3 regions of the Paenibacillus sp. FSL H8-0332 genome follow, and region 2 is predicted to be linked to each of the others. Evidence: riboswitches for the same ligand, from Rfam matches in the RefSeq annotation. Region 2 holds a riboswitch; each other region holds the start of a gene.
The links. A riboswitch is a leader RNA that binds a small molecule or an ion and turns the genes downstream of it on or off. The one in region 2 is predicted to bind cyclic di-GMP.

Region 1 (7,908 bases), 290 kb from region 2:
AGAATTTACCTGACAAGGAATTTCGCTACCTTAGGACCGTTATAGTTACGGCCGCCGTTTACTGGGGCTTCGGTTCACAGCTTCGGGTTACCCCTAACCACTCCCCTTAACCTTCCAGCACCGGGCAGGCGTCAGCCCGTATACTTCGCCTTACGGCTTCGCACAGACCTGTGTTTTTGCTAAACAGTCGCTTGGGCCTTTTCACTGCGGCCCCCTCGGGCTATTCACCCTACCGAGGCACCTCTTCTCCCGAAGTTACGAGGTCATTTTGCCGAGTTCCTTAACGAGAGTTCTTCCGCGCGCCTTAGAATTCTCTTCTCGCCTACCTGTGTCGGTTTGCGGTACGGGCACCTTCTCCTGGCTAGAGGCTTTTCTTGGCAGTGTGAGATCATGACCTTCGCTACTGTAATTTTCGCTCCCCATCACAGCCTGGCCTTAGTAGTGTGCGGATTTGCCTACACACCAGCCTCACTGCTTAGACGGACATATCCATCAGTCCGCGTCACTACCCTCCTGCGTCACCCCATCGCTCATAGCGGATTACGGTGGTACAGTAATTTCAAACTGTTGTCCTTCGACTACGCCTTTCGGCCTCGCCTTAGGTCCCGACTTACCCTGAGCGGACGAGCCTTCCTCAGGAAACCTTGGGCTTTCGGCGGATCAGATTCTCACTGATCTTTTCGTTACTCATACCGGCATTCTCACTTGTATGCTGTCCAGCGCTCCTTACGGTACACCTTCAACCTACATACAACGCTCCCCTACCCCAGATGCAAAGCATCTAGCCATAGCTTCGGTGGTGTGTTTAGCCCCGTTACATTTTCGGCGCAGAGTCACTCGACCAGTGAGCTATTACGCACTCTTTCAATGGTGGCTGCTTCTAAGCCAACATCCTGGTTGTCTGTGCAACTCCACATCCTTTCCCACTTAACACACACTTGGGGACCTTAGCTGATGGTCTGGGCTGTTTCCCTTTTGACAATGGATCTTAGCACTCACTGTCTGACTCCCGGCAAGAAGTACATGGCATTCGGAGTTTGACTGAGCTTGGTAACCCTTGCGGGCCCCGCACCCAATCAGTGCTCTACCTCCACGACTCCATTCACCGAGGCTAGCCCTAAAGCTATTTCGGGGAGAACCAGCTATCTCCGAGTTCGATTGGAATTTCTCCGCTACCCCCACCTCATCCCCGCATTTTTCAACATGCGTGGGTTCGGGCCTCCAGTGCGTGTTACCGCACCTTCACCCTGGACAGGGGTAGATCACACGGTTTCGGGTCTACGTCCACATACTCATTCGCCCTATTCAGACTCGCTTTCGCTGCGGCTCCGGCTTCTCACCTTAACCTTGCATGTTAAACGTAACTCGCCGGTTCATTCTACAAAAGGCACGCCATCACCCATAGAAAGGGCTCTGACTTTTTGTAAGCACACGGTTTCAGGTTCTATTTCACTCCCCTTCCGGGGTGCTTTTCACCTTTCCCTCACGGTACTGTTTCACTATCGGTCGCCAGGTAGTATTTAGCCTTAGCAGATGGTCCTGCTGGATTCATACGGGGTTTCACGTGCCCCGCACTACTCGGGATCCGTCTCGGAGAGAACACAGTTTAGGCTACAGGGCTTTTACCTCTATCGCGGGCCTTTCCAGACCTCTTCGCCTACCATCTTCCTTTGTAACTCCATGTGAGACGTCCCACAACCCCAAGAGGCAAGCCCCTTGGTTTAGGCTGTTCCGCGTTCGCTCGCCGCTACTGACGGAATCACTATTGTTTTCTCTTCCTCAGGGTACTTAGATGTTTCAGTTCCCCTGGTCTGCCTCTGCATTTCCTATGTATTCAGAAATGAGTAACTGCGAATTACCACAGCTGGGTTTCCCCATTCGGACACCCCCGGATCAAAGCTTGCTTACAGCTCCCCGAGGCAGTTTCGTTGTTCGCCACGTCCTTCGTCGGCTCCTGGCGCCTAGGCATCCTCCGTGTGCTCTTAGTAGCTTAACCAATGCTCCGGCGTTTCGCTTGTTTGCACAATCGAAAACCTTCGCTTAGCATCACTAAAATATTGAAACTTGTTTACACAAGTTCAGCTTAAAGGAATGTTCTAAAACGCAAATTCATTTCGGTATCCAGTTTTCAAGGATCAAAGTTAAAGATGAGAGCTTAAACTCTCAAAACTGACCAACGAGTGAGTATTCGAACCCAAGGGTTCTATTGTGGAAGCTTTAGCTTCCGATTTGAATGTTTCCGTTGCAGGAAACGATTCTCCATAGAAAGGAGGTGATCCAGCCGCACCTTCCGATACGGCTACCTTGTTACGACTTCACCCCAATCATCTACCCCACCTTCGGCGGCTGGCTCCCTTGCGGGTTACCCCACCGACTTCGGGTGTTGTAAACTCTCGTGGTGTGACGGGCGGTGTGTACAAGACCCGGGAACGTATTCACCGCGGCATGCTGATCCGCGATTACTAGCAATTCCGACTTCATGCAGGCGAGTTGCAGCCTGCAATCCGAACTGAGACCGGCTTTGCTGGGATTGGCTCCACCTCGCGGCTTCGCTTCCCGTTGTACCGGCCATTGTAGTACGTGTGTAGCCCAGGTCATAAGGGGCATGATGATTTGACGTCATCCCCACCTTCCTCCGGTTTGTCACCGGCAGTCACTCTAGAGTGCCCAGCTCAACCTGCTGGCAACTAAAGTCAAGGGTTGCGCTCGTTGCGGGACTTAACCCAACATCTCACGACACGAGCTGACGACAACCATGCACCACCTGTCTCAACTTTCCCCGAAGGGCACCTGATGCATCTCTGCTTCGTTAGTTGGATGTCAAGACCTGGTAAGGTTCTTCGCGTTGCTTCGAATTAAACCACATACTCCACTGCTTGTGCGGGTCCCCGTCAATTCCTTTGAGTTTCAGTCTTGCGACCGTACTCCCCAGGCGGAGTGCTTACTGTGTTAACTTCGGCACCAAGGGTATCGAAACCCCTAACACCTAGCACTCATCGTTTACGGCGTGGACTACCAGGGTATCTAATCCTGTTTGCTCCCCACGCTTTCGCGCCTCAGCGTCAGTTACAGCCCAGAAAGTCGCCTTCGCCACTGGTGTTCCTCCACATATCTACGCATTTCACCGCTACACGTGGAATTCCACTTTCCTCTTCTGTACTCAAGTCACCCAGTTTCCAGTGCGACCTCAGGTTGAGCCCAAGGTTTAAACACCAGACTTAAATGACCGCCTGCGCGCGCTTTACGCCCAATAATTCCGGACAACGCTTGCCCCCTACGTATTACCGCGGCTGCTGGCACGTAGTTAGCCGGGGCTTTCTTCTCAGGTACCGTCACTCCGATAGCAGTTACTCTACCGGACGTTCTTCCCTGGCAACAGAGCTTTACGATCCGAAAACCTTCATCACTCACGCGGCATTGCTCCGTCAGGCTTGCGCCCATTGCGGAAGATTCCCTACTGCTGCCTCCCGTAGGAGTCTGGGCCGTGTCTCAGTCCCAGTGTGGCCGTTCACCCTCTCAGGTCGGCTACGCATCGTCGCCTTGGTGAGCCGTTACCCCACCAACTAGCTAATGCGCCGCAGGCCCATCCCCAAGTAGCAGATTGCTCCGCCTTTCATTCTCTCTTCAGGAGAGGAAAGAAATTATCCGGTATTAGCTACCGTTTCCGGTAGTTATCCCAGTCTTGAGGGCAGGTTGCCTACGTGTTACTCACCCGTCCGCCGCTAAGTTAATCAGGAGCAAGCTCCATCATAACTCCGCTCGACTTGCATGTATTAGGCATGCCGCCAGCGTTCGTCCTGAGCCAGGATCAAACTCTCCAAATTGGTATTTAGAAAGAGCGATTGCTCATTTTGAAACATCTGACGAGAATTTTCATTCTCATTTTTGGATCTCGCCGAAGCGATTTCCGATACTCACTCGTTGTTCAGTTTTCAAAGATCAAGCTCGTTGTCAGCGCCGATCACTTCGTCACCAGCAACTCTTATAATATATCACGTTCGTTTGAACAATGCAAGCTTTATTTTGAAATCACTTTTTTAAGTAATCTCTCATTTCCTTTGCCGTTCCAACAACGCTTATTTATAATAACCTATCCCTCTATTAAAAAGCAACCTTTCTATAAATAAAAATAACCCGCTTAATGTTTAAGCGGGTTATTCTCAGGAAATGCTATAGTTCACAGCTATTCTTAGTAGAATTTCGCTGCAGTATATTTGCTTGCTGCTTTGATCAGTTCTGTTGACGCGGTGTTCTTACCCAGACCTGCATCCACTGTAGTATCAATCGTTACCCATTTGCCGTTCATGAACACTTCGTTCCAGGCATGGTATGAAGTTACATAGCTTGTATTCCCCATAACCAATTTGGTAGGAATGCCTTCACTGCGGAGCATAGTAGCGAACAAGGATGCGTAATCGTAGCAGATACCTTTGTTGGTAGCCAGTGTGTTATCGTTGTTCGGAATATAATCTGTGCTTACGCTGTTAGCCAGAGAGTAGTCATATTTCACGTTAGCTACGATGTAATTGTAGATGGCCTTAACTTTGTCTGCATCTGTGGTCAGACCCTTTGTAAGCTGGGCTGCCTTTTGAACGGATTTATCGGAAGAACTCCATTTCACATTCTGTACAGAGCTCAAATATACGGCATTCACATTACTCATTGAGAGAGATACAGTCTCGGAAGATAGTACTTTGTATTTGTTGCCGGTAGTATTCTCAAGAACGGAGACCTTATAAGAGCCATTTCCTTGTTGCAGCGGGAACGTCTCGGTTGGTTTGGAAGTGTATAAGTTGTAAGTATAGCTGTTATTGTCTTTGGTAATCATGAGCTTCATCTTCTTGTCCTTAGGAACATCGTACGAAACCCCGATAACCCCTTGATCAAGTTGTCCAACATTTAACCAGCTTGAATCTGCATTAGCTGCTTGAGCAGTGCCTGTCTGCACGGAAGTGACAATCACAAAAAGTGTAATCAACATTAAATATAACTTTTTCATGGATAAAACCCCTTTCGGTAGCTGGCTGCCATCCTTACGGGAAGGCCCTTTAGCTTTGCGTCCCTACCTTTCGATAGGTTTGCCGTTATCGTATAAGCTTTATCTGTCCAATCTACTACCATATAATTACAGATTCAGAATTAAAACAAACAAAAAAAGCCTCTTCATTCGGTAGCTGGCTGCCATCCATGACGGGAAGGCCCTGTAGCTTTGCGTCCCTACCTTTCGATAGGTTTGCCGTTTATCGTGTATTAGCTTTCATAGTTATATCTTACCATATCTCTATCTATTAGCAAGACCCAAATCGCTAGATTCCACAAAAATAGTCTAAAATTTTATGTTTTTTCGACTTTTATTGCCTTGTCTTGGACAAGTCAGGTTAACTTCGCATGAATGATGAGTCTGTGGGTCGGGTTGACAAGCGGATCGCAGGTAATGAGGGTCAGAATCTTATCATCATCCTTTCCCTTCAGTACCGAAATATCGGTAGGCTCTACAATAGATACATCATATACAACATACTTGTATTCCTGGCCGCTTGTAATAACAGTAATGGTATCCCCTTTACCGATCTCATCCAGTCTGTTGAACAGCCGTCCTGCCGTTCTTGACCGGTGTGCCGCAATCGCTGCGTTGCCTACCTCACCAATCGGAGCTGTCTCCTTCATATGCGCCGCGGCATGCTTCATATTAGTTTTGGTGGCGCCCTCCAGTACAGGCAGCTTCAGATCGATTTTGTCGATTTCAATAATGGCGGTGATCTTGCCTCCAACTTCAATCTCGGGCGCTGTAGTGGGCACCGGCTCTTCCGCACCGGACTCTTCCGCCAGCAGTTGGGTGACTTCCGCATAGGGCTTGCTCAGATCCTGGCTGGCAGGAGCCGTAGCCGAAGGAACGATTTCACTATAGGCCTGTTCAGCCTCTTCCAGCAGCTTCTGCTGCTGACGGTCCTCGTACCATTCGCTTCCTTTGGGGTAGAGCATAATCAGGACCCCGGCAAGTATAATCAAATAGGATAACTTCCGCATGACAATCGCCTCCGCAATATAGAATAAGTGCTAACCCCCCAGGACACGAGGAAGATGTACTGTACCTCTAGAATACCCACTTCCGGCTTCCAAAGAAATTAATGATCACTGTAATGAAGGTAACCAGCACCTTGGCCATCAGCACCTGGATTCCCAGGCGATCAGTCAGCAGATGAATCAGCAGCACCGAAATGCCCAGCACCAGCAGATTCAGCACAATAAATCTCACTAGCTGCATCCGGTCAAATCCGCCATTCCCGCCTCTGTCCCGGCCCTTGAAGGTCACCTTTTTATTCCAGAAAAAGCTGTTTGCCGTCCCGGCGCTGTAGGAAATTATCTGTGCAGGGGTGTTAAGCATCCCCAGGGAATGCAGCAGGGTAAATACCGCGAAATCAATGAACGTGTTAAGCAGGCCCACTGCATTGAATTTCAGAAACTGGATCATGCCTGCACGCCAAGCCTTATCTTGCATAATCGCTTTCCTTCCGCGTGTCTTCGGTCTCCGCATCCGGGTAGCCTTTGGTCTCGCTAACGATATAGAGCGGTCTGTCCTTCGATTCATCATAGATCCGTCCAATGTACTCCCCGATTACACCGAGCAGCATCAGCACAATGCCGTTAAACAGCAGGTTAACCCCGACAATGGACGCCCAGCCCGGCACGGTCCAGGAGGTGAAGACCTTTTGGAATAAGACCAGGAACAGGTAGAGGAAGCTGGAGAAGGACAGGAAGAAGCCGACATAGGAGGCGATTTTGAGCGGCTTGTGCGAAAAGGAGGTGATTCCGTCGAGCGCGAAGCGGATCATTTTTTTGAGCGGATATTTCGTCTCCCCGGCGAAGCGTTCCTCCCGCACATATTCCACCATGGTCTGCCGGAAGCCAACCCAGCTCACCAGCCCCCGCACATAACGGTTCTTCTCCTTCAGGCCGCGCAGCACATCGCAGACCTTACGGTCGATGAGCCGGAAGTCCCCGGTATCCGTAGGAATCTCTACACTGGTCATGCTGCTTAGCAGACGGTAAAAGATTTTGGCTGTCACCTTCTTGAAGAAGGTCTCCCCGTGGCGCTTCAGCCGCTTGGCATAGACTACCTCATAGCCTTCCTTCCACTTGGCGATCATCTCCAGGATGACCTCAGGCGGGTCCTGGAGATCCGCATCAATCACCACAACAGCCTGACCTTCAGCATAATCCATACCCGCCGTAATCGCCACTTGGTGGCCGAAGTTACGCGAGAAGTCAATCAGCTTGACATGCTCATCCGTATTACTGATTCCGCGCATAATCTCAGCCGTACGGTCCCGGCTGCCGTCATTGACGAACACAAGCTCATAGGAATCCCCGCAACCATCCATTACTTTTTTGAGCCGCTCGTAGGTTATCTGAATGACTTCCTCCTCATTGTACATGGGGACAATTACACTATATCTGGCCTTCACAAGGGTTCCTCCTAAATTTGTTGTAAGCCACAGCTTCCTTGATGCGCTTCATCAATATCAGCTTTGAACATATATCCGGCTTCTGAGGCTCCCCTCCTAGAATACCCAGGAAGGGAACCAGCGAAGGACATGAATGATATAACTGCTGTTCACCTGCATGCCGGATAATACCGGATAGAACATTACAAACAGGATGGCGGCGGCCGCAACATAGGCGTACCGCAAATATCTGGCACCCTGGAACCTGCCGTCAAGCAGCTTCAGGATGTATACAATGGATAGAATCATAAACGGCACCATTGCAAAGTAATGGTACAGGAACGTCTCACGCGGCACAAGCATCCATGGAACATATTGTGAGAAGAAGCCGATCCAGATCATGTACAGGTTCTTGTCCCGGCGCTTCACGGTGAACCATACGGCGGCCAGCATCGCGAAGATT
Region 2 (7,908 bases):
CTAAGCCGGTCGGCATCGCGGACGACTGGTACAACCAGGCCTTCCTTGGCAGCTACGGCAATGCCGATGTCATAATATTTCTTCAGCAGGAGATCTTCCCCGTCGATCTCGGCATTCAGCATCGGGTAAGCTTTGAGCGCGCCGATGACGGCCTTGGTGAAGAAGGACATGAAGCCGAGCCCGACCTCGTGCTTCTCCTTGAAGGCATCCTTGCGGCGCTTGCGGATGTCGAGAATGGCGGTCATGTCCACCTCATTGAAGGTGGTCAGCATCGCGGCCGTCTGCTGCGCTTCGACCAGGCGGCTGGCAATCGTCAGCCGCCGCCGCGACATGCGCTTGCGCTCGGTGGCTTTGCCGTCCTCGGCGTGCGGCGCCTTGCCCGCTGCCGTCGGCGCGGGCTTCGCCGGCTCCGGCCGCGCAGCCGCCTGCGGCCCGGCTGCGCCATGACCATTCACATCGGCCTGACCGATCCGGCCGATTGGGTCGCGGGCACTGACCTCGCCGAGGTCGATGCCCCGCTCCCGCGCCAGCTTGCGCGCCCCCGGCGAAGCCAGGGCCGCAGTGCCAGCCGCCGCACCTTCGGCGGCGGCTGGAGCCGTTACAGCAGCGGCCGGTTCAGCCGCTGCTGCACTTGCGGCCGCTGCAGGCACGCTGCCGCTCTGCGGTGCGGCCGCTTCCGGCTTGCCGCCGCTGGCAGCACCCGCGGCGCTGCCGGCGCCGATGATGCCGATGGCTTCGCCAACGGCAACGTTCTCGCCCGCCTGGCGCAGGATGGAGGAGATGACGCCGTCCTCCTCCGCACTGATCTCGAGATTGACCTTGTCGGTCTCAAGCTCGGCAAGCACATCCCCCTGGCCGACAGTGTCGCCTTCTTTAACCAGCCATTTGTAGATCGTTCCTTCGGAAATCGATTCGCCCAAATCGGGTACTTTTATCTCGGACACAGGCCGTACCTCCCCAAATATAGTGGTGTGCGTGATATCGTATGACCGCCTTACTGTGCTCAGGAAGACGGTACAGGTGCTTGCACTGCAGCATTCAATTTCAGGGCTTCCCGGACAATGCGCCGCTGCTCGAAGCTGTGGACATCTGCGTAGCCGCTAGCCGGGCTGGAACGATCCGGACGGCCGATGTACTGGACGGTGACCTTCTGCGGTGCGATGGCGCGCAGCCGGGATTCGGCATACGTCCACCCGCCCATATTCTTCGGTTCCTCTTGTACCCAGACGATCTCCTCCAGAGAGCTGAAGCCGCTAAGGTGAGCGCCAATCTCGCGTTCCGGGAACGGATAGAGCTGTTCCATGCGCAAAATGTGCAGCCAGGAGAAGTCCTGTCCGCGTGTGGCCTCCAGCTCCGTCTGGAGATCGATGCCCACCTTGCCGCTGCATACCACGAGGCGCTTCACTGCTTCCGGCTTACTGCCGAGCAGCGGCTCGGGAAGAACCGGCTGGAAGATGCCCGAAGCGAGATCCGCTCCGGCTGAGGTGCTGCGCGTGTTACGGATCAGGCTCTTCGGCGCCATGATAACCAGCGGCCGGGCATCCGGTTGTCCGCAGAGCGCGGCCTGACGGCGGAGCAGATGGAAATACTGCGCAGCACTGGTCAGGTTGGCTACAGTCCAGTTCTCCTCGGCGGAGAGCTGGAGGAACCGTTCCATTCTGCCGCTGGAGTGCTCCGGTCCTTGGCCTTCATAGCCGTGAGGCAGCAGGATTGTCAGGTTGCTGCGCTGTGTCCACTTGGCGCGTCCGGCAGAAATGAACTGGTCAATAATGACCTGAGCGGCATTGGCGAAGTCGCCGTATTGAGCCTCCCAGATGACGAAGGTCTCCGGTGCGAACACATTATAACCATATTCGAAGCCGAGGACAGAGGCCTCGGACAGCGGACTGTTGTAGACGCCGAATGAAGCGGCGGCATCACTCAGCTGATGCAGCGGAGCATAGAGTTCACCGTTCTCGCTGTCATGCAGCACCAGATGACGGTGGGCGAAGGTGCCGCGCTGTGAATCCTGTCCGCTGAGGCGGATCGGCGTGCCATCCTTCAGGATGGTAGCGAAGGCAAGCGTCTCTGCCAGTGCCCAGTCCACCCGCTCTCCGTCATTCAGTGCATCCTTGCGGCGCTGCAATATCCGTTCCAGCTTCGGATAGACCTTGAAGCCGGCCGGTACGCGCAGCAGCTCGCGGTTAATCTCCTGCAGACCGGCCAGCGGGAAGGCATTCGGACGCTTCTGGGGACTGTCGTTATCCAGCGCGACGGCGGTTTTGGATTCCGCATTCTTCTGCTTGCCTTCCTTCATCTGATCGAAGGCCTGCTGAAGGACACTCTCCGCCTCGGCAATCATGTTCGTTACATCATCGGCTGTAATTACCTTCTCGCGCTCCAGGCGTTCTGCATAAGCGCGGTATACAGTAGGGTGGTTCCGCACCTTGCCGTATACAATCGGCTGTGTAGTCTCGGGATCATCCATTTCATTATGCCCGTGGCGGCGGTAGCCGATCAGATCAATCAGGAAGTCCTTCTTGAACATATGGCGGTAAGCGCAGGCCAGACGGACTGCGGCAATACAAGCTTCAGGGTCATCGGCATTGACATGCACGACCGGGATCTCATACCCTTTGGCCAAGTCGCTGGCATAATGGGTGGAGCGGGAATCTTCGCTCTCTGTGGTGAAGCCGATCCGGTTATTGACGATAATATGCACGGTACCGCCATTCTGATAACCCTGCAATTTGCCGATATTAAGCGTCTCAGCGACAATGCCCTCTCCAGGGAAGGCGGCATCGCCGTGCATCAGCACAGCCATGGCCTTGCTTGTATTCAGCTTAGGCATTCCCGGAGCGTTGCGCTCTTCCTGTGCAGCACGTGTGAAGCCCTCAACTACAGGATTGACGAATTCTAGATGACTCGGGTTATTCGCAAGCGTGATCCGGGTGCGCACGGTCTCGCCTTCGCGGACGGCACGGTCAGCCCCGAGATGATACTTCACATCACCGCTCCAGCCGTAGGTCACGCCCATGGAGCCTTCTGAAGGGAACAGCTCTTTGTTCGGCGAGTGATGGAATTCCGAGAAAATAATATCATAAGGCTTGCCCAGAATATGAGCCAGCACATTAAGTCTTCCACGGTGGGCCATGCCCATCAGAATATGCTCTGCGCCATCATGCGCGGCGGCGCGGACAATCTCATCCAGCATCGGCACAAGGGCGTCATTGCCCTCCAGGCTGAAGCGCTTCTGGCCGACGAAGGTCTTGTGCAGGAAGGTCTCGAAATGCTCCACCTGGATCAGCCGCTTCAACAGCTCTTTACGCTCTGTATTATTCAGCGGGGCAGGGGAGGTCATGGATTCCGCCTGGCTGTTGAGCCAGCGCAGCTCGCGTTCATCATGTACATGCCCGAATTCATAGGCGATGGTCTGGGTATAGGCCTGGCGCATTCTGTGGACGGCATCCATCGCGGTATGCACATCCGCAGGGGCATTATCCCAGATCAGCGAAGCGGGCAGTGCATTAAGATCCTCGCGGGTAAGCTCGTAGGTCTCCAGCTCCAGCCATTTGGCCATCGGGTTCGTGCTGCGCTCCAGCGGGTCAATGTCTGCGGCCATATGGCCATATATACGAATATTGGCGATCAGCTTCGAGGCCTTGACGGCCTTTTTGAGCCACTGCGCATCTGCGGATACGGCAGGCCTTGGAGCCCTCTCGGCATCGGGTGCCAGTGGAGGGGGGCCGGATACGGTGAAGAGATCGCGGTAATGTTGTTCAACAGAAGAGGGGTCCTTGACAAATTGCTCATATCTTTCTTGGATGTAGCCCAGGTTGGGGCCGTAGTATTTGCTCCATACTGTGTCGTTATAGGGCTCTTTGACTGCCATGAATAGGTCCTCCTAACGGATAAACTCCACGCGAGGCATCCAGTGTGCCACTTGGCGGAGCTGCAAATGTTTGCGGTTTCATTCTCATCCTATTGTGCTACTTTCCGGCGGGGTAATCAATTCATACTTTCGGTCAATCCGTTCGCAATTTGGCATGATTCATTACAGTATTCATACGGAACTATCATAAATAGAAATAATTCATTTATATATGGACGCACTTAAGAATTGAAACGAAGCTGGACCGTCGCTGCGGTGAACATTTGGACCTCCGGCCGCTGTTGTATTTGAATTTCCTAATTTGAACCGCTCTTCGCGGTAGAAATCCAAATACAAAGGCGGACGCTGCCGCTCCTCCAGTTCCAAATTTCCCCTCCGCTTCTTTTGCTTTTTGTTATTTCTTTAGTGCTTTCAAAATATAAACTCACATAACTCTCCGTTATATATACAAATGGGTAATTGTCTCTATACGATGGTGCGTGCAGCGGTAAGCCGGGGCGGTTAGAGTTCCCTTTAGTATATTTAAACTATTACATAGGGTTTGAACTTGGAACTGGAAATATTTATACAAGCTGCTGGCAATTTCAGCTAAGTTTCCTCACATTTTAACATAAAAAAATTCCAGAAAACGACACACTAATCGCGTATGATCTTGTATAATGTTATTGCGGAGAACGGTTTCATCGATTCTTGCCAGATCCTTTCATGATGGAAAGGGTCCAGTAAAAGGTAAACCTGCCGAAAGACAGGGGCACAAAGTCTCGGATCTAAAGTAGAAATACTACAAAGTAGCAATACTACTATGATGGCCGGACTGCCTGGGGACGCGAAAATTCTAGGAGGAGATTTCTTGGATATGTCCAACCAGGGGAATAACGAGTTGCAGGCAGTAGATCTGGATTTGGAATGGGTAGACTTGCTGATGTCTGCCAAGCAGGCGGGGATCGCGGCAGAGGATATCCGCCGGTTTCTAAGCGAAAAGGCACTCCAGGCGATGTAAGGGCGGTCATCATTGTTCGGATACATACAGAAAAGGCACAGCGGCCGGTACGCTGTGCCTTTTCTGTATGCCTTTGAAAGGATGCCTTCGCCGAAGGTGGCCTCCCTGCCAAGTGAAGTCTTCCCGGCGGCATACAATACTACGTCTAGTTGTCCTTTTGATCCATACGCCATTTCTGGTAATCGAGGAACTCCTTGAATTCCCGTTTGCTTATACCGGAGGCCATGGCCTCCTGAACCAGCCGGAACCATTCCCCGTCCAGAGCCTGTTCTTCCGTCTCTGCCAGCCCGCCATACAGCAGTGCATGAATGGATACCTGAAGCGCGTCAGCGATTTTTTCGATGAATTGAATGGAGGGGTTGGATTGAATGTTCCGTTCCACATTACTGAGGTATGATTTCGCCACATCAGCCTTATCCGCAAGCTCGGATAACGAATAGCCCTTCTCCAGCCGGAGTTTGTGGATGCGGCTTCCCATAGTATCTGACACGATTACAACGCCCTCCGTACTTTTTTGGTAAAAGATAAGAATTTATATGCTTCGCGCTATACATTCTCCTTATCTTTCTCGCTGAAACGGCACCGCCCTTTAAAGGGACAGTAAAGCCGTTTCCATTTGTAAGTATAACAAAAATCCGCAAATCGGACAAAATTCATTGAACCCGGCAGCCGGGAGAAAAGGAAAAGGCACACCCGGCCCGGTTGGGGAAGGATGTGCCGTCTTCATGGATTGCTGACCTACTTGGCTTCTCCCAGTCCTTGAAGTGCATCGAAGGTCCAGTTCAGAGCTAAGCCGTCACCCTGAAAAATGTTCTGATCGAGCGTGTTGTCTACGAATTCGAAAGCGATCTTGAAGGTCTTGGACCCGGCGGCGGCAATCCCTCCTGGCAGTACGCCTGCTGCTACGAGATCGTAGCTGGGGGTATTCTTCAGATCCTTCAGGGAGATCTCGGACAGCACATGACCGCTTAGTGAACCGCCGGTGTACGTACTATCTAGGAGCTTGACCTTGAAGTGGTCTCCGAGATCCTGGCCCGCGTTATCACCCATGGCATCGGTCACGGTGTAAGTGGTGGCAAGCTTGAGGAGCTTGATATCCAGTGTGCCGTCATTGGACAAGGTGAAGGTGCGGACGGTGTAGTCTCCCGGCTTCAGATTCGTCAGCGCTACCGGAGTATTGAAGGAAGAGCCGAGCTTCAGCGTACCTGCGGCGAAGGTTGCCGTGCTGGTGGCTGTGGAGCTGAAGTAAGCGAAGGTGCCCCCGCCGATTAAAGACAAACCCAGTGCTGCCGATGCTACGCCAAGACCCAATGTTTTTTTGATACCCATGATTTATTTCCTCCTCGAATGGTTTGATTTGTTGTGGAATTATTTGAGACTGCCTTTTTCCTGGTTGGCTTCGAAATTCAGCGTCAGTGCAAGCGTATCGCCCTGATAATAGTTCTGCGGCTGGAGGGTCTCCTTGAAGGCAAACTGGATGGTCAGGTTATCCGAGGTACCGGCTTTAATGCCGGACTTCTCTCCGCCTAAGATCGCTCCGACAATTCCCCGGGCCACCAGATCGGGACTCTCCTGCTCCAGATCGGCCAGCGAGATGACCAGGAGCGGCGATTCTTTCTTATCCTTGTTCACGAGGAAGGTCACAATAATATCATCCTTGAAATTGTGGGAGCCGTTGTCTCCCTGAGCGTCTGTAATGGCGGATGAGGTGCGCAGTACCACTTTGGGAATATTGAGTGTCCCGTCATTTTTGAGTTTGAAGTCCCGTAAGACGGTATCACCCGGCTTGAGGTTGCTGAGATTAACAATGACGGAGGGATCAGATTGAAGTGATAAGGTTCCGTTGTTAAAAGAAGCTGAGGAAGTAGAAGTGCTGCTGAAGTAAGCGAAGGTGCCTCCGCCGACCAGGGTCAAGCCTAATGCTGCCGATACAACGCCGAGACCTAATGTTTTTTTGACGTTCATTTGTTCATCCCTCTCTTATGAGTCTGCTTTGTGCATAGCCGGTGCTTCCGGCAAGCTGTATTGTGGCTCCGCGTTTCGTAAACGGGAGAGGACAATCGATCATTGTATGAGGTCAGTCAAAGTATCCGGCCCGCCGCCGCCGGTTGCGGAAGACGAGACGTTCTTCTTTTCCAGTGCCGCAACGGCCTTCCATGAAGAATACAGCGCGTAGAGGAGCAGAAGCAGTCCGGGAATAATCATCAGCACTACGCTTCCGGCTTTGGAGACTGCGAAGCTCATGGCATAGCCCACATAGGGGACGGTCACGCCGGTATACTCACCTACCACATTCGTGGAGCTGACGGCGGCGGTGTCGGCTGAATCATTATTGTCGCCCTTGGTGGTGTAGCTGGCTTCCCCCAGAGCACTGTTCAGCTCGGCAGCGACCACGCGGTGGGTGATCAGAATGTTATCGGGATTCAAAAAAGTGATCACATCGCCCTTCTGGAACCGGCTCATGTCCCCGCCCGGCTTAATGGCCACAATGGAACCGGTCTGAATGCCGGGCTCCATGGAGCCGGATAATACCGTCTTGATCTGGTAGCCGAAGAAGGAGGGCTCGCCGCCGGAGGCTTTGGAGATGACAACGGCTGTGATTAGCACCAGGAACACTATAAGAATCAGAGTGGAAATTATCGTATTGACTATTTTTCGGATGCGCATCTTATTCGCCACCTTTGCTGGGTTCAGATTGTGGAGCCGGTGTAGCTGTAGGAGCAGGCTGCCCGCCGTCCATCACAGTGCCCGGAATTGGAATTTCGCTGCCGGGTTCATGATCTGGAGTCGCTTCCGGTAAAAGAATCTCAGGCGCCGGAGTGGCAGTGGGAGCAATAACCTCTGCTGCTGAAGCTGTGGGGACTGGATTGTCCTGTACAGGAGCTGTGGGAGCGGGCTGCTCTCCCGGCTGGCTTTTGTCAGGAAGACTGGTTGCGGCCGGCTGGTTCTGGGCTTGTTCATGCTCCAGCTTCAGCTTCAGCGCTTCGTCAGCAGCCTTCTGCTTCTCTAAGGCGAGCCGTTCGGCTTCCTCCGCTCT
Region 3 (7,908 bases), 860 kb from region 2:
TACCAATGCCAACTTTGTGCCGGAATACTTTACTGCGAAGATCCGGGAAGGGCTGGCCCTGCGGGATCTGTGGCGCAGCAGAGTGGCTGATGCCGGAGTGATGGCCTATTTGTCGGAGCATGACGCGGCGATCTGGAATGCAGTGACGGATGAAGAGCTGATGGACAAGGCGGCCACGGTGGGGGTGCTTGCTACGGAGCATGAGGATATCCGCTCCTTGCGCGAGCTGCTGACCTATGGCCTGAAGGGAATGGCTGCCTACATGGAGCATGCCGCGGTACTGGGCTTCTACGAAGCAGGAGCACATGCTTTTATGGAAAAAGGCTTGGCAGCTGCGCTGGATAACAATCTGAGCGGCGGTGAGCTGACGGCTCTGGTGCTGGAATGCGGCAAGTTCGGCGTGGATGTGATGGCGCTGCTGGACCGCGCTAACACCGCAGCCTACGGTAATCCGGAGATCACCAAAGTCAATATTGGAGTAGGCACGAACCCTGGTATTCTGATCAGCGGTCATGACCTCAAGGACATGGAGGCGCTGCTGAAGCAGACCGAGGGTACCGGAGTAGATGTGTATACGCACAGTGAGATGCTGCCGGCCCACTACTATCCGGCCTTCAAAAAGTATAGCCACTTCGTAGGCAACTACGGCAATGCATGGTGGAAGCAGAATGAGGAGTTTGCCAGCTTCAACGGTCCGATTCTGATGACCACGAACTGCATCGTGCCGCCGAAGGACAGCTACAAGGACCGGCTGTACACTACCGGCAATACCGGTTATCCGGGAATTCAGCATATCGCGGCAGGCGCGGACGGAGAGAAGAATTTCTCAGCTCTGATCGAGCAGGCTAAGAGCTGCAGCGCTCCAGTGGAGATTGAGACAGGCGAGATCATCGGCGGCTTCGCCCATGCGGCTGTAATGAATTTGGCGGATCAGGTGGTTGGAGCAGTAGAGAGCGGCGCCATCAAGCAATTCTTCGTCATGGCCGGCTGCGACGGACGGATGAAGAGCCGGAATTATTACACCGACTTCGCGGCAGAGCTGCCGAGTGACACGGTGATCCTGACCGCAGGCTGTGCCAAATACAAATATAACAAGCTGGCGCTTGGCGATATCGGCGGAATTCCCCGCGTGCTTGATGCCGGCCAGTGCAATGACTCCTATTCTCTTGTGGTTATAGCGCTTAAGCTGAAGGAAGTCTTCGGTCTTGCGGATATCAACGATCTTCCGATCTCCTATAACATTGCCTGGTATGAGCAAAAAGCGGTGATTGTACTGCTGGCGCTGCTGCATCTGGGCGTGAAGAACATTCACCTGGGCCCTACACTTCCGGCCTTCCTGTCGCCTAATGTAGCCAAGGTTCTGGTAGATACCTTCGGCATCGGCGGTATTACTACCGTACAGGAAGACATGGAACGGTTCATCGCTGCGGTATAATACAAATTCATCATTAGCCAAAATACACAAAAGCGAGTCTCCGTATACGGGGGCTCGCTTTGTTTGTATATGGATATGAACGTCAGCGCTTACGGCAGCCGGTAGACCGCAAACGGCTCGCCGGTGCGGAAGGCGGCGCTGGCCTGGTCGAGCTGCTCAAGTATCCCCGCATCCGGCGAAGCAGAGAGACTCTGCAGATTATGCTCTACCTGCTCTACTGTAGTCGCGCCGACAATCACCGTGGAGACGGCGGGCCGGTTCATCAGCCAGGCCAGGGATAGAGCCGCAGGTGAGGTGCCCTGCCCCTCCGCAATGGCCTGAACCTGCTCCCCGAGCGAGATGCGCTCCGGGGTAAGGAAGCGGCGGAAGTTCGGATCAGTCTCTGCTCTGGAGCCGGCAGGGGCGCGGCTGCTTCCGGCATATTTGCCGGTAAGGATGCCGCCCGCCAGAGGGAAGTACGGGATGATGCCCAGGCCCTGATCCAGGCAGAGCGGAAGCAGCTCGGCTTCGGGCGTGCGGTCAGCCAGCGAATAGCTGCACTGGATGGAGATGTATTTCGCCCAGTTACGGGCTTCACTGATCCCGAGCGCTTTCATCAGCTCCCAGGCGGCATAATTGGAGGCTCCGATATACCGCACCTTGCCTGCGGAGATCAGATCATCCAGCGTGCGCAGTGTTTCCTCCAGCGGTGTGTAGGGGTCGAAGGTGTGGATCTGATACAGATCCACATAGTCTGTCTTCAGGCGGCGCAGGCTGCCCTCCAGCTCCTGCATCAGATGATGGCGCGAAGAGCCGCTGCCGCCGGGTCCCTCATGCTTCGGCAATCCGGCTTTGGTCGCCAGCACTGCGCTCTGGCGTCTGCCTTCAAGCGCAAGGCCGATGATCCGCTCCGATTCAGAGCCGGCATAGATATTGGCGGTATCGATGAAATTGATGCCCTGATCCATAGCGGTGTGCAGAATGCGGACCGAGGTCTCCTGATCTGCGCGTTTGCCGAATGAATTGGTTCCAAGACCCAGAGCAGATACCTGCAGGCCGCTATTGCCCAGACGGTTATATCGCACGCTCTCACTTCTCCTTATATAGTAGTAGTCTTAGCAGGAATCACGCACAAGCAGCTTGCCGCCAGACTCCAGGCGGCTCTCCTGCGACCGGGCAAGATTAATCACCGCATGCTCCTCCTGGAGCAGCTCAATCTCCTCGCCCAGCTTGAGGAGCAGCCTGGAGAAGCGGCTTAGGACACTGTCTGTGATGTACCCGGTGAATTGTCCCGGATGGGCGAATACCTCAAGCATCTGCCAGAGCTGGTCCGTGCCGGAGCCGAACGCCCCGTTCATACGGCTCAGCGCAGCCTGGAGATCGCGGATCAGGCTTTCGAGGTGGCTGTATTTACCCTCCAGCAGCAGCATGACCACCAGGCCGTATTTCACGGATTGCTGGCGGGATTCCACGTTCTTGGCCAGCTGGCGCGCTGCCTCACGCAGTCCGTCCGCCTCAGTCCGCAGCAGGCTTGCGAGGCTGTGCAGACGATGCTGCTGTACCCCCGCGTGTCCGGCGTACAGGCCGCTGCCGGTGACCTGGCCGCTAACATAAATACTGCCGGTAGCTATAATTGTGGATTGGCGTATATCTCCATAGACGTACACATTACCCAGGGCTTCGATACGTACAGGTCCTTCCAGATCTCCCGGTACAATGACGTCGCCTGCAAACATAACATCGCCCGCAGTATCCGCCGTCTCCCTGGTCAGCAGACGGACCGGAGGGAAATCACATATCCGGACGCTGCCGTTTCCTCCGCAGATGCGGGGTCTGCCGGTATGCCGGGCCACGATATTACCACAGGGGAGGAGCTTGGCATGGTTACCGGCAGCGAAGTAGATATCCTGCGGCGGGGGAGGGGGCAGGACTCTGCCGTCTGTGTCGAAGCCGGGAATGCCCTCTTCCGGCGGCAGTTTGCGGGCGAAGACTTCGCCTGCGAAGGTAAAGGGGGCTCCCGGGAAACGGAGATACTCCAAGGGTTCCGCAGGCTTCTGATCCGGGGCTCCCTGTCCCTGAAACATCCGGTTCCCCTCTAGTGTATGCTCAGGCAGCAGGAATTCCAGCCGTGCTTCCTTGCCGGGCAGCGGGGCTCTTCCTTCAGCGATGCATACGGGAAGATATGTAGGGTTCTCCAGCTCCGCGTACAGGGCGGGAATGTTCAGGTTGCGCAGAATAAAACGGTTGTCCAGTGAGGCGATAATCTGTTCTATAGTGAGCGTGGACAGCAGCATCGCCGGGTTGGGCTGGGCACGGACGACCGCCTCGAAAGCAGCGGGACAGTTGACCAGATTCCAGGCGTACTTCTCTGCACGGTATAGAGTGAAGTGGACCTTGAGCTTGTCAGGCGATACGGTAATTTCGTATTGCGGCTTCTCGCAGATCTCCCAGGTGATATAATCCGCCTTCGTCACCTCGGTTGGTTCTGTAACGGTCTTCCAGTTGATCTTCAGGACAACAGGGTGGATCGCAGAAATCCGGGCGGGAGCGCCTCCGGGCAGCGGAGGCGTAATGAATATCTGGTTGTCCTGCACGAGGATAATTCCATTCTTATCTCCATGTGTCCCGTCAGAAGCTCGGCCCTCCACAGAGAATGAATCCAGGAGCCCTTTACGTTCGAGCATCAGGGACTCTACGAATTCATATCGGCTTGGTTCGATATAATGCTGCGGCATGGTTGTAACCTCACTTTTTCGTATGATCAATGGCAATTCGTACAGAAAAAGAACATCATCAAGCCCGGGAGGACTTCCCGTGAACAGCCGGCTTAAGTGGTCTCTATTGGCAGCCTGGCGACCTTAAACGCGGGATTTGGCGTTCTTAGGCCCATGGCTTTGCGTCCTGCCCTTTCGGGAAGTTTGCCTTTAGAAATAGATCAATGATATACATCCTGTAGAGGTGGTTATTTGTAGTCGACTGTAATCGACAAAAAGAGTCATAAATAGTTCTTGCGTGGCATTAACTTCTGCAAACAAGCTTAATTCTAGTACTTAAAGAGCTATTTTTCAACTATATTATGCCTATTTATCAAAAAACTCGAAATATGCAGCTCTATTTCGACAAAAAAACTGGTTTCCCAGCGCTTACATCTTATGGAAGCCATGAGAACAAGAAAAGGGGGAACTGTCCTCTGCGCCCGGCAGGTGGAAAAAGAAAAAAGCAGCGGACGGCCAAATGTTCACGGCAGCGACGACCAAGCTTTGTGTTTTTGTGTAATGTATATGTTAGATATGTAAATAAACACAAACATTCAGTATATTATTTCGTAATAAAACCGAAGACATCCCAAATTCATTGTAATATAATCTAACTCATACCAAGGAAACGCGAATTAATGTTAACTAAAATAACATTAATGGAGATAGCGACATCAGGAGAGGAGCATAAATCATGCAGATTGCAGCAACACCTTACATCTGGCCTTATGACGGGGCAGTTGACCCGGCGAAGACAGCGCTGATGATTATCGACATGCAGACGGATTTTTGCGGCAAGGGCGGTTACGTCGAGAGAATGGGTTATGACCTCTCATTAACGGCAAGAGCGATTCAGCCCATTCAGCGGCTGCTGGCACGTATCCGGGACATCGAAGGGTTCACCGTGATCCATACCCGCGAGGGGCATAAGCCGGATCTGTCGGATCTGCCGGCGAACAAAAGGTGGCGCAGCCGCCAGATCGGGGCCGAGATCGGCTCCGAAGGACCGGCGGGACGAATCCTCGTGCGGGGGGAGCGCGGCTGGCAGATCATTGAGGAGCTGGCGCCTGCCCACGGAGAGTACATTATAGACAAGCCGGGCAAAGGCAGCTTTTATGCAACGGACCTGGACCTGATCCTGAAGAATAAAGGAATTACCCATCTGATTCTGACCGGTATTACTACCGATGTCTGTGTACACACCACGATGCGGGAGGCCAATGACCGCGGGTACGAGTGTCTGATCCTTGCGGATTGCACGGGAGCAACGGATGAAGCGAATCACCTGGCGGCGCTGAGTATGGTTCAAATGCAGGGCGGGGTGTTCGGCAGTGTAAGTGATTCACAAGCGGTGCTGCGTGCGCTGGAGCAATACTAAATCATTCATAAACGGGGGAATAACCATGTGGAACAAGTCCAGAACGAAAGCGCTGATGCTGTTAACCTCGCTAATGCTGCTCCTGACTGCCTGCGGTAACCATACGGAAGCCGGGAAGGCCGAAGGCCAGGGAGCGGAAGGCTCGGGCGAGCTGAAAAAGGTGGTGCTCCGGCTGAAGTGGATTCACCAGGCGCAGTTTGCCGGCTTTTATACCGCAGTGGAAAAAGGCTTCTATAAAGAAGCGGGGCTGGATGTTGAGATCCGTCCGGGGGGCTCGGATTTCCCGGCTGTGCAGATGGTAGCTTCCGGCAGTGAGGAGTTCGGAGTTACCGGTGCTGACCAGGTCGTTATCGCCAGAGAGAAAGGCGTCCCGGTCAAAGCGTTGTCCGCGATCTACCGCAAAACCCCGTTCGTCATGTTCACGCTCAAAGAGTCCGGGATTAAGACGATGGAGGATCTTGTCGGGCAAAAGGTGGGCATTAAGCTGGGCGGCAACGAAGAGCTGACCTTCCGTGCCATGGAGAAAAGCGCGGGCATCGACCCTTCGCAAATCGAAGAAATGCCGGTCAAATATGATCTGAGTCCGCTGTTAACCGGTCAGGTTAAGGCCTGGCCCGGATATGTTATTAATGAAGTTCTGGCTGTAGAGGAGCAGGGCAAGGAAGTGAATATTATCGACCCGAACGACTATGGCATCAATTTCTATGCCGATACCTTGTTCACTACGGAGTCTGTCATCAAGAAGGACCCGGAGATGGTCGCAAGCTTCGTGCAGGCGTCTATGCAGGGCTGGGATTATGCGGTCAAGCATCCGGAGGAGGCGGCGGAATTCGGTCTGAAATATGGCGAGAAGCTGGATCTGAAGCATGAGGTCAATATGATGAAGGCCAGCATTCCGCTGCTTGATCCGGAGAAGCTCCCGCTGGGATCGATGGACGAGGCGTCCTGGGAGACGCTGCAGAAGAATCTGGTCGAGCTGGGCTTTGTGAAAAAGGAACAGGACCTAGGCGGATTGTTCACCAACGAGTTTTTGAAATAAGGAGGGACCCGATAATGACAACAGCGATCAAAGAACAGCTGAATTCTGCCGCCGCGCAGCATCCCGGTACCCGGGAAACCATGCTCTCCCTGCGCAATTGCTCTCTTTCCTTCGGCAACGTGCCTGTGCTGGATCAGGTCAGCCTTGATGTATACCGCAATGAGTTCATTTCGATTCTCGGACCGAGCGGCTGCGGGAAATCCACAACACTCCGGCTGATGCTGCGGCTGTTAAGCCCGGAAGCCGGTGGAGAGGTGGCGTATGCTTCCCCGGATCTGTCCCTGGGCATGGTCTTTCAGAAGCCGGTCCTGATGCCGTGGCTCAGTGCGCTGCAGAATGTAATGCTGCCGCTTGAACTGGGCGAGAAGAAGAAATTCAGCAAGGCTGAGGCACGTGAAAAAGCGGAAAGTGCCCTGCGCCTGGTCGGTCTCCAGGATTATCTGAACCACTTCCCGCATCAGCTCAGCGGCGGGATGCAGCAGCGGGCAGCGATTGCCCGGGCTCTGGCGGCCGATCCGACAGTGCTGCTGATGGATGAACCGTTCGGTGCGCTGGATGAGCTGACGCGTGAGAAGCTGAATTTCGAGCTGCTGCGGCTGTGGGAGAGCCCGGAGACCAGTCTAAGCAGCATTGTGATGGTCACCCATTCGATCCATGAATCCGCGCTGCTGTCAGACCGGGTCGTGATGATGTCTCCCCGGCCCGCCGGTGTGACGGATATCATTCCGGTAACGCTGCCCTCCCCGCGTGAGGCAGGTATGGAAGAATTGCCGGAATTCCACCGGATTGTCAAGGAACTGAGAAAGCGGGTGAAGCATCTATGACGGTCAAAATCAAAGACACCCTGTACCCGGTCACGTTTGCGCTCGGCTTCCTGCTTCTATGGGAGCTGGCTGTACGTCTCCTGTCGGTTCCTATGTATCTGCTGCCTGCGCCTACGCAGGTAGTCTCGGCTATTAATGGCTCGCTCTGGTCGCATACGCTGGTTACGCTGGGCGAAGCTCTGACCGGGTTCATTCTTGCCAATATCCTCGGCCTGGCTACCGCAGTGATTTTCGTGCATTCCAAGCCCATTGAGAAGGGGATGTTCCCGCTGGCCATCGCCCTTAAGACTACGCCGCTGGTGGCGCTGGCCCCGCTGCTGGTCGTTTGGCTGGGGACCGGATATACCTCGAAGGTGATCGCTTCGATGCTGATCTGCTTTTTCCCGATTCTGGTGAACAGTGTTAAAGGTCTTAAGGCCATTGAATACGAAGCCTGGGAGCTGTTCTCGACCTATAAAGGGACGAAGAGCGAAATCTTCTGGAAGCTGCGGCTGCCG

Region 1: it holds a riboswitch for cyclic di-GMP, as region 2 does, so the genes downstream of both, NST43_RS01610 (transglutaminase-like domain-containing protein) here and NST43_RS00360 (anti-repressor SinI family protein) in region 2, are expected to answer to the same signal.
Region 3: it holds a riboswitch for cyclic di-GMP, as region 2 does, so the genes downstream of both, NST43_RS29445 (flagellar assembly protein A) here and NST43_RS00360 (anti-repressor SinI family protein) in region 2, are expected to answer to the same signal.

The regions. Positions count from the first base shown of each region.
Region 1 is NZ_CP150145.1:375,965-383,872, reverse strand. Features, by position in the region: rRNA gene NST43_RS01620 (23S ribosomal RNA) at 1-1,996, opposite strand, end outside; rRNA gene NST43_RS01615 (16S ribosomal RNA) at 2,266-3,824, opposite strand; gene NST43_RS01610 (transglutaminase-like domain-containing protein) at 4,190-4,999, opposite strand; cyclic di-GMP riboswitch class I at 5,013-5,093, opposite strand; cyclic di-GMP riboswitch class I at 5,167-5,248, opposite strand; gene NST43_RS01605 (class D sortase) at 5,374-6,027, opposite strand; gene NST43_RS01600 (GtrA family protein) at 6,095-6,499, opposite strand; gene NST43_RS01595 (glycosyltransferase family 2 protein) at 6,489-7,466, opposite strand; gene NST43_RS01590 (glycosyltransferase family 39 protein) at 7,563-7,908, opposite strand, start outside.
Region 2 is NZ_CP150145.1:81,896-89,803, forward strand. Features, by position in the region: gene odhB (2-oxoglutarate dehydrogenase complex dihydrolipoyllysine-residue succinyltransferase) at 1-944, opposite strand, end outside; gene NST43_RS00355 (2-oxoglutarate dehydrogenase E1 component) at 1,004-3,871, opposite strand; cyclic di-GMP riboswitch class I at 4,590-4,693, shown strand; gene NST43_RS00360 (anti-repressor SinI family protein) at 4,728-4,871, shown strand; gene NST43_RS00365 (helix-turn-helix transcriptional regulator) at 5,017-5,349, opposite strand; gene NST43_RS00370 (TasA family protein) at 5,610-6,200, opposite strand; gene NST43_RS00375 (TasA family protein) at 6,240-6,836, opposite strand; gene NST43_RS00380 (signal peptidase I) at 6,936-7,538, opposite strand; gene NST43_RS00385 (hypothetical protein) at 7,540-7,908, opposite strand, start outside.
Region 3 is NZ_CP150145.1:6,764,156-6,772,063, reverse strand. Features, by position in the region: gene hcp (hydroxylamine reductase) at 1-1,435, shown strand, start outside; gene NST43_RS29450 (aldo/keto reductase) at 1,525-2,499, opposite strand; gene NST43_RS29445 (flagellar assembly protein A) at 2,530-4,179, opposite strand; cyclic di-GMP riboswitch class I at 4,255-4,347, opposite strand; gene NST43_RS29440 (hypothetical protein) at 4,576-4,710, shown strand; gene NST43_RS29435 (isochorismatase family cysteine hydrolase) at 4,865-5,548, shown strand; gene NST43_RS29430 (ABC transporter substrate-binding protein) at 5,574-6,587, shown strand; gene NST43_RS29425 (ABC transporter ATP-binding protein) at 6,602-7,411, shown strand; gene NST43_RS29420 (ABC transporter permease) at 7,408-7,908, shown strand, end outside.